3 regions of the Sedimentibacter sp. genome follow, and region 1 is predicted to be linked to each of the others. Evidence: riboswitches for the same ligand, from Rfam matches in the RefSeq annotation. Region 1 holds a riboswitch; each other region holds the start of a gene.

Evidence for each region. A riboswitch is a leader RNA that binds a small molecule or an ion and turns the genes downstream of it on or off. The one in region 1 is predicted to bind glycine.
Region 2: linked by a shared signal. The riboswitch ahead of AAGU76_RS18055 (sodium:alanine symporter family protein) and the one ahead of AAGU76_RS00860 (ACT domain-containing protein) in region 1 are both predicted to bind glycine.
Region 3: linked by a shared signal. The riboswitch ahead of gcvT (glycine cleavage system aminomethyltransferase GcvT) and the one ahead of AAGU76_RS00860 (ACT domain-containing protein) in region 1 are both predicted to bind glycine.

What each region holds. Positions count from the first base shown of each region.
Region 1 covers NZ_JBCFAS010000001.1:175,312-178,597, reverse strand. Annotated here, with positions in the region: gene rpoN (RNA polymerase factor sigma-54) at 113-1,525, opposite strand; glycine riboswitch at 1,793-1,878, shown strand; gene AAGU76_RS00860 (ACT domain-containing protein) at 2,098-2,367, shown strand; gene AAGU76_RS00855 (PFL family protein) at 2,376-3,286, shown strand, end outside.
Region 2 covers NZ_JBCFAS010000006.1:79,921-83,206, reverse strand. Annotated here, with positions in the region: gene murF (UDP-N-acetylmuramoyl-tripeptide--D-alanyl-D-alanine ligase) at 1-80, opposite strand, end outside; gene AAGU76_RS18060 (SLC13 family permease) at 266-1,378, shown strand; glycine riboswitch at 1,594-1,683, shown strand; gene AAGU76_RS18055 (sodium:alanine symporter family protein) at 1,770-3,152, shown strand; gene AAGU76_RS18050 (copper amine oxidase N-terminal domain-containing protein) at 3,194-3,286, opposite strand, start outside.
Region 3 covers NZ_JBCFAS010000003.1:86,737-90,022, forward strand. Annotated here, with positions in the region: gene AAGU76_RS12310 (flavodoxin domain-containing protein) at 387-872, opposite strand; glycine riboswitch at 1,107-1,203, shown strand; gene gcvT (glycine cleavage system aminomethyltransferase GcvT) at 1,312-2,406, shown strand; gene gcvH (glycine cleavage system protein GcvH) at 2,582-2,956, shown strand; gene gcvPA (aminomethyl-transferring glycine dehydrogenase subunit GcvPA) at 2,966-3,286, shown strand, end outside.

The sequences.
Region 1 (3,286 bases):
AAAATTCCTTATTTAATTACACACAAAAAAAGAATATTCAACTTCATTTATTGAATATTCTGTCCTATTGTTAAACTCTTAATTCTTAACTCTTAATTCTTAATTGCTTTTATTAGTATCTTCTTCGCATGGAAGAGGACGGTATCCTCATTTCATCTCTGTACTTGGCCACGGTTCTTCTTGATATGCTGATTCCATCAGAACATAGCATTTCTGCAATCTTTTGATCGCTTAAAGGTTTTTGTGCGTTTTCATCGTTTATAAGCTTCTGAATCTGAGTCTTGACGCTAGTGGAGGATATTCCCTCACCGTCGCTTTCGCTTAAGCTGCTGGCGAAAAAATACTTAAGCTCAAACAAACCTATCGGCGTCTGAACATACTTTCCGTTTGTGGCTCTGCTTACTGTTGATTCATGAACGCCTATGTCGTCGGCAACATCTTTGAGAACCAGAGGCTTCAAGGCAGTCTTTCCTTCATCGAAAAACCTTCTTTGAAATTTAAGGATTGATTCAACAACCTTGTACAATGTCATTCTTCTTTGTTCTATGCTCTTTATGAGCCACATGGACGAATTGAGCTTGTCCGTCAGGAACTTGTTTGCTTCCTTGTCATCCAGGTTGGTGATCATATTCTTGTAATAGCTGCTTATAGTCAAAAGCGGCAGGTTGTTGTCATTAACAATGATGATGTATTCACCGTTTATCTTTTCAATTGTAACGTCCGGTACAATGTATCTGATGGAATCGCTGTCAACAATGAACCCTCTCGAAGGCTTCGGCTCAAGCATCTTTATTATGTCGCAGATGCTTTGCACCCTGGTCACTGTAATGTGCAGGTCCTTGGCTATTTTTTGAATCTTGTTCGTGGCTATTTCTTCAAGATACTTTTCTGCTATGATGTACGCATTTTTGTCCTGTATGCCCTTTTCCTTAAGCTGTATCATGAGGCATTCGCTCAAATTCCTGGCGCCCACGCCTACAGGGTCAAATGTTTGAATGAGTCTTAACACCCTTTCAACTTCCACAACATCCTCGTTCAGCAATAGGCTGATATCCTGAACTGAACATCCCAGATAGCCCTTGTTGTCCAGAGATTCTATGATGAACTCACCGATTCTCTTTTCCTTGTTTGTCTTGACCGACACTCCAAGCTGCACCATCAGGTGGTCCTTCAGGGACATTTTCTTGGATGTGTAGCTTTCAAATGTTTGCTTATCATCGGAATCAGATGACTTTTCATAAGCCTTGTAGCTTAAATCATCATATTTTTCGGTAATTTCCTTCCAATCGATTTCATCCTTGCCGTTATCGTTTTTCGGTTCGAAATCCACCTGCTCCTCACCTGAGACAGATTCCTGACCCTTGTTGTCTACGGATTCAAGAAAAGGATTTACCTCAAGCTGTTTGTATATAAACTCCATCAGTTCTACGTTATTAAATTGCAATATTTGTATAGCTTGTCTTAATTCCGGCGTCATGATAAGCTTTTGAGTCTGAGACAGATTCAATTCAAAGCCCATTTTCATAATATCACTCCTCGCTACCATATATTATAACAAATTTTCTTATAATTTCAACATGATATTGTTTTCTATCATATAACAAAATTTAGATATTATATATAAAACCTGATAAAAATTGTCAACATTATGATTATAACAAAAAAAACTTAACTTTGCTAAAATTTTTTTCAAAAAGAAGTAAATAATTTTCTTGATTTTTATTTCAAACAGGTATATACTAACCCCTAATAATAAATGGATGATGCTGGCGGAAGGCAGTCGACCGCCTGCGGACATGACTCTGGAGAGACTCTTAGGAGCACCGAAGGGGAAAGCTTACGGGCGAAACTCTCAGGTAAAAGGACAGAGACAGTATTTTTGTCGTTCAGAGAGACTGAAAATTTCTGAATTGGCCAAAGCTAGCCTTTGCCGGTTCAGAAAACCAGTCTCTTTTATTTTATGACGCAACTGTGCTATGACCTAACCACATTGTTACGACCGAAGGGAAGCAGAATTCATGACAGGTCAATCGCAATAATTATTTTTTGGAAATGCATATCAAGACTGCAAATACATATTACAACTTGGAGGATGAGATGAAAGGAATCATAACAATCATAGGTAAGGACCGTGTAGGCATAATCTCACAGGTGTCAACGCTTCTGGCCAACAACAACGTAAACATTCTGGATATTAACCAGACAGTAATGAGAGAGTATTTCACCATGATAATGCTTGTTGATTTCGAGCAAATGACGTCAGACTTCGTATCGCTGCAAAAGGATCTTGACACGAAGGCAAAGGAAATAAACATGGACATCAGAATGCAGCGCGAAGACATTTTTGACAAGATGTACGAAATATAGGGGGACGCATGATTAAATCAAAAAATATATTGGAAACCATCAAAATGGTTGACGAACTCAAATTTGACATAAGAACCATCACCATGGGAATATCTCTTCTTGACTGTGCAGACACAGACGGAGAAAAATCCAGAATAAAGATATACGACAAAATAGCTAGGTTATCTGAAAATTTCGTTAAAACAGTTGAGCAGACGGAAAATGAATTCGGCATTCCAATAATAAACAAAAGAATATCCGTTACTCCGATTTCAATAATTGCAGGTTCAAGCGGCGATACGGATTACGTGAAGTATGCTGAAATTCTGGACAAGGCTGCAGACGTTGCAGGGGTAAACTTTCTGGGAGGATTCTCTGCCCTCGTTCACAAGGGCTTCACAAAAGGTGATGAAATACTGCTGCGCTCCATTCCCGAAGCTCTGGCACGAACAAACAAGGTTTGTTCATCCGTTAACGTGGCAACCACAAAAGCCGGAATTAACATGGATGCTGTAAGGATGATGGGCGAAATAATAAAAGAAACCGCATACCTTACGAGAGACAATGACAGCATCGGCTGCGCAAAGCTGGTTATATTCGCCAATGCGGTTGAGGACAACCCCTTCATGGCAGGAGCATTCCATGGAACAGGCGAATCGGAAACATGCTTGAGCGTAGGTGTAAGCGGCCCAGGAGTTGTCAAGTATGCTCTTGAACAGGTTAGAGGAAAAGACTTCACAACCGTATGCGAAACCATAAAGAAAACTGCCTTCAAGATTACAAGAGCAGGAGAAGTTGTGGCTCAGGAGGTTTCCAGGAGAATGAACATACCTTTCGGCATAATGGACTTGTCCCTGGCACCTACTCCAGAGGTGGGTGACAGCGTAGCAAGGATATTGGAAGAAATAGGTCTTGAAGCATGCGGCGCACACGGCACAAC
Region 2 (3,286 bases), on a different contig from region 1:
CCTTCTATCAACCGTTCTGTGTCCCCCCTGCATTCTGAACTTAGCACCTTTGCAGCTTCATTTATTGTAATCCTGATCATAATAAACCTTCTCATATATTAAATTTATGTAACATCATCTCTAATCAATTAATTATATTGCAATTTTGCCGCTATTACAAGGACAAAAAACTGTAAATAAGGCTGGATATGAGTCGTCGCAATCAAAAAAATATTAACAAAATTTTCTTTTGTGGTATAATGTCCCTTGTGACAAGGAGATACATATGAAATCAATAATAAATTTTGTTAAAAAAGAAGCCGTGCTGGTAATATCCTTTGCTGCTGCTGCCGCAACAGCACTCTTTGTTCCGCCGTCGGAAAAATATGTTTCATACATTGACTTTAAAGTCCTGGTCTTGCTTTTCTGCCTTATGGCAATAGTGGCTGGCCTGAAGGAAATAGGACTTTTCAACGTGCTGGCACAGAAAATGACCTCAGGTTCACAAAACACAAGAGGGCTTTTCTTAAGTTTGGTGCTCATTTGCTTTTTCAGCTCCATGCTCATTACAAATGACGTAGCTCTCATTACTTTTGTTCCATTTTCAATTCTGGTTTTAACCATAACCGCGCAGACCGACCACCTCATCACCGTCACGGTCATGCAGACGGTGGCGGCAAACCTCGGAAGCATGCTCACTCCCGTAGGGAACCCTCAGAATCTTTACCTTTACTCATTTTATAACATAAATGCCGCAGATTTTTTCAGGATTACTATTCCAATTGCAGCTGCCGGTCTTGTACTCATACTCATCTTTTCCATATTCGGCAAAAGAGAAGTTATCAATGTGGAATTTAACCGCAAGGAAAAAATAAGCAGCCCCAAAAAGCTATCTGCATACCTGGTGCTGTTTGCGCTTTGCCTGGCTGCAGTATTCAGACTGGCTGACTACAGAATAACATTTGTTGCTGTTCTTACTTCTGTGGCTGCAATGGACAGAAAGCTCCTTCGGGAAGTTGATTACAGCCTTCTGGCAACATTTGTGCTGTTCTTCGTGTTTACTGGAAACATGGGTAACATGGAAGCAGTCAAAACATTCCTTTCCGGTTTGATTGAAGGAAGGGAACTGCTTTTTTCCGTTGGGCTTAGCCAATTTCTGAGCAACGTTCCAACAGCGGTGCTGCTTTCAAACTTCACCGGAAACTTTAAGTCTCTTGTTGTGGGGACAAACATAGGCGGACTGGGTACCCTCGTTGCATCCCTGGCAAGTCTCATTTCGTACAAGCTCTATGTGCAGACGGAAAATGCAAAACCCTTAAGATACCTGGGAGTATTCACGCTTATAAACGGAATCATGCTTGCAGTGTTGTATGTTTTTTCTGCCTTGATCGTAATATAAGTAGCTCATATTTTCCCGTGTCATGTCATAACAATAGTAGAATGAAAATCGCTTTCAATTTCCTATTTGTTTTTTCTGAACTTTTTCCTTTTGTTTTCCCACTGCTCATGATATAATCACGCTCGTGGAAAATTATATAGTTCGAATGATGGTAGTGGGAGAGAGATCATTGATCCGCCGAAGGAGTCACGCTTTCAGGCAAAAGGACCGCTATCGGACGAAACTCTGGAGAGCCTCAAACGAGCACCGAAGGAGCAAGCCGGATATCCGGTCAATCTCTCAGGTAAAAGGACAGAGCAGACTGATTTTTTGGGGCCAGGTCTATTGACTTGGTTTTTTTGTCTTAAGAGGCTTCCTTAATAACGTTACAGCAAAAATTAGGGAGGTAAAAATGCAAAACGTTACATTATTTCTGGAAAAGGCAGATTCTTTCATATGGGGACCGCCGCTTCTTATTCTTCTGGTGGGAACAGGAGTATATCTTACATTCAAACTGGGACTGATTCAGGTCTTCAGGCTTCCGCTTGCATTAAAGTATGTTTTTTCAAAGGACACAGAACAAGGGGCAGAAGGTGACGTATCAAGCTTTCAGGCTCTATGCACCGCATTGGCTGCGACTATAGGCACAGGAAACATAGTCGGTGTGGCAACCGCCATAAAGGCAGGCGGTCCGGGAGCACTGTTCTGGATGTGGGTAGCCGCATTCTTCGGTATGGCAACCAAGTATGGAGAATGCCTGCTGTCAGTAAAATACAGAGTTGTGGACGACAATGGTCAAATGTCGGGCGGTCCCATGTACTATATTGAAAAAGGGCTGGGAAACAGATTCCTGGCTAAAATGTTTGCCGCCTTCGGCATTGCGGTGGCATTCTTCGGAATAGGAACATTTCCTCAAATAAATGCTATAACAGATGCCGTAAAACTTACATTCAACATTCCGGTAGTTGCCACTTCTGTATTTTTGACTGCGGTAGTCGCTTTGGTAACTCTCGGAGGGATAAAGAGCATTGCAAGAATTTCCGAAATCATTGTTCCTTTTATGGCAGTGTTTTACGTTATGGGAGCATTGTTCATCATGATAACAAACATCAGCCTTATCCCGCAGACCTTTCTTCTGGTTATAAAAAGCGCATTTACAACAACAGCTGCTACCGGAGGATTTCTGGGAGCAAGCGTCCTTTATGCAATGCGAAACGGTGTTGCAAGAGGTGTCTTCTCCAACGAATCGGGACTAGGCAGTGCGCCAATTGCAACCGCAGCAGCTAAAACAAACTCCTGTGTAAAGCAGGGACTCATTTCCATGACCGGCACATTTTTTGACACCATAATCATCTGCACCATGACCGGCATGATGCTCATAATGACAGGTGTCTGGAGCGGAGACCTGGTTGGTGCAAGCATGACCAACGAGGCTTTCAATACGGGCCTTCCGGTTATCGGACCTTACATTGTGACTGTGGGACTCATATTTTTTGCCTTCACAACCATTCTTGGATGGAACTACTATGGTGAAAGATGCACGGAGTATCTGTTCGGCGTAAAGGCTATAACAGCTTACAGGTTGGTTTTCATAGTTCTTGTAGGCGTGGGAGCATTTCTAAAGCTGGACATGATATGGATTCTTGCGGATATCGTAAACGGGCTCATGGCTATCCCTAACCTCATAGCATTGGTTGGGCTGAGGAATGTCATTGCGTCTGAAACAAAAGTGTACTTTGATTCAATGAAAAGTGAGACAACCTTAAACTGGAAAAAAGAAACCGAGCAGCAATAATACAAACAGGCGGTGCATTGCACCGCCTGTAGTCTTTATTACTAGTGGCTTTGTTTTTCAATTACGGCTGTAGACCATGTGCCGTCCTGGGTATAGTTGATCTTGTATCCCAGCTTCTCGAAATCCCTTACCTT
Region 3 (3,286 bases), on a different contig from region 1:
TTTAGCACAGAAGAGCAGTCAAAACTTGACAGCCAGCAGAATTTCAGGGATCAGCTGAGAAATCTGAACGACAACAACAGAAATGATAACAACAGAAATGAAAACAGAAACGATAACAACCGTTTCGACAACAGAAATGACAACAACAGAAATGACAACAACAGAAACGACAACAACAGAAACAATAACAATCGTTTTGACAACAGGAATGACAACAACAGAAACGATAACAACAGAAACGATAACAATCGTTTTGACAACAAGAACGACAACAACAGAAACAATGAAAATAACAAGAACAGAAACAATAACGACAATTTCAGATAGTAATCTGATTTTGCCGCACTTGTTGTTTTTAAGAAAAAAACGGTCATTGACCGTTTTTTTTATACCATATTTTCCAATATATCATCTGCCATCCTGTTTATGCTTTCAGTATCAATCTCCAGCATCCTGTTATCCTGCCTGAAGGTTTTTTTCACCATCTTCATTATGAGCAGGTCAAAAAGCTTGTATGGCTTTGTTTTAAACCTTCCTCCGAAGCATTGTATTGAAAATGACTTGTCCAGAAGCTTTTTCGGGAAGTTGTGCAGCAGGTACTGGTTGACTTTTTCCGGAAAACCGCAGCAAATGTAAATGGCGGTCTTCTTTTTCATAAGAACATCCACGTTGTCCTTTATGAAATCAAGGGTTGATTGGTGTATGTTGTTAAATCTTATACAGCTGCCTATTACAACGACGTCGTAATCTTTGGGGTCAGGTTTTGACCTGGTCAGGTTTACGGTTTCTGCGCCGGGAAGTTTGTCAGCCAGCATTTTTGCACACATTTCCGTGGTGCTGTTGTTGCTTGCATACGCTATTAGAATTCTCATTTTGAGCTCCATTCTATAAGATAATAAAATGATAATATTATATTCATGAATTGTCAAGTTCATGAGTTGTCACAAATGTAACATTAATAAAAATGCATTAAGAACAAAACATAAAAGTAGTTTTTTTAACATGCAAAAACTATTGACAAAGGCAGATTTCAAGCATTATAATGATAATGTCAAACATATAGAATAATTTGACATAAAGATAAAAGTTAATAAATATAATATTGAGTGATGGGCACAGGAGAGTTCCGAAAGGACGCCGAAGAAGCAAATTGCACTGGTCGGGTGCAACGAAACTTTCAGGCAAAAGGGCTGTGTCCGGACAATACTCTGAATAGCAATCTGAGACAGAGGTAATGACGCACGTTGTTACGCTGTCTTTTTTTTCAGCAAAATTGGAAAATTTTGCAAATATATATTAAGGAGTGATGAAGTGAAAACGACACCATTATACGAAAAGCACATGGAGCTTAATGGAAAAATCATTGATTTCGGAGGCTGGGCGCTGCCGGTGGAGTACTCGGGAATCATACCCGAGCACGAAGCCGTGAGGAATGCTGCAGGACTCTTTGATGTATCCCACATGGGAGAAATAACCGTAAAGGGACAGGATGCCGAGAAATATTTGCAGATGGTTGTGACAAACGACATTTCGGTTCTATCGGAAGGGCAGATAGCATATACCCCAATGTGCTATACAGACGGCGGAGTAGTTGACGACCTTTTGGTCTACAAGTACAGCTGCACGGATTATCTGCTGGTTGTCAATGCCTCAAACATCCAAAAGGATTTTCAGTGGCTTGAATCACAGACATTCGGAGATGTCCAGGTAAGTAACGTATCTGACGAATATGCCCAGCTTGCTCTTCAGGGACCTAGGGCACAGGATATTCTGCAGAAGCTTGTTGTGATTGATCTTGATGAGCTTGAGTTTTATCATTTTGCAGATAACGTTAAGGTAGGGGAGTTCAGAGTTCTGGTATCACGCACCGGATACACGGGTGAAGACGGGTTTGAGCTGTACTTTGACGCTAAGGATGCTCCAAAGCTTTGGGATGCCATACTTGAAGCAGGAAAAGATGAAGGGCTTGTACCTGCAGGTTTGGGAGCCAGGGACACCCTTAGATTTGAGGCTGCCCTTCCGCTGTACGGACAGGAAATCGACAAGGACATAACTCCGCTGGAAGCAGGTCTTGGATTTTTTGTGAAGATGGGCAAGGAAAATTTCATAGGCAAGGAAGCTCTTGAAAAACAAAAGGCAGAAGGTCTCAAAAGAAAGGTTGTTGGATTTGAAATGGTTGACAGGGGAATACCCAGAAGCCACTATGAGGTTATGGCAGACAGCAGAAAGATAGGATATGTGACCACAGGAAGCTATTCTCCCACGTTGAAGAAAAACATAGGACTTGCGCTGATTGAAGCCGAGTACGCAAAGGAAGGAACGGAAATTGAAATATTGATAAGAAACAAAAGCCTGAAAGCAAAGATAATCAAAAAAACGTTCTACACGAAAAAATATAAAAAGTAAATCATTTTAATTAAGAATGAAGAGTGAAGAATTAAGAATTATAAGCTTATTGTATGTCATCCACATGGATGAAGGATCGTATTATGGCAATGTAAGTAAAAAAGAATTATAGAAAAACAATGCTAGTCAATGCTTGTGCATTGTCGAATTAAACTATCGTTATCAGGAGGATATTATGAAAGTATTGAATGAACTTAAGTATTCGGAATCACATGAGTGGATAAAGGTTGAAGGAAGTAAAGCATATGTGGGAATAACAGACTATGCACAGGATCATTTGGGAGATGTTGTGTACGTTGAACTTCCTGAAGTGGGAACAGATGTTGCAGCTGGAGACCAGTGCATAGTTTTAGAATCCGTAAAGGCGGCATCCGACGTGTACACACCTGTATCGGGAAAGGTTGTTGAAGTCAACGAAAATCTTTCCGACAATCCCGGCTCCATAAATGAAAATCCATATGAGTCATGGATCATGGCTGTAGAATTGTCTAATCCCGCAGAAATTGATTCGCTTATGAGTGCAGAAGACTACGAAAAAATATGCGATTAAGGAGATATTATGGCTAGATATATTGGAAATACTGATGAAGACAGAAGGCTGATGCTTAAGGAAATTGGTTATCCAGACATAGAATCTCTTTTCAAGGCCGTACCGGATTCGGTGCATTTGAAGGACAAACTGAACATTCCAGAGGCGTTGTCGGAAATGGAGCTTGTCAGGAGCATGAAAAACATGGCGATGGAAAATGTCAGCACCGATGACTGCGCATGTTTCCTGGGGGCCGGCTCCTACGACCACTACATTCCTTCTGCCATAGACCAGCTTGTTTCAAGGCAGGAATTTTATACAGCCTACACTCCCTACCAGCCTGAAATAAGC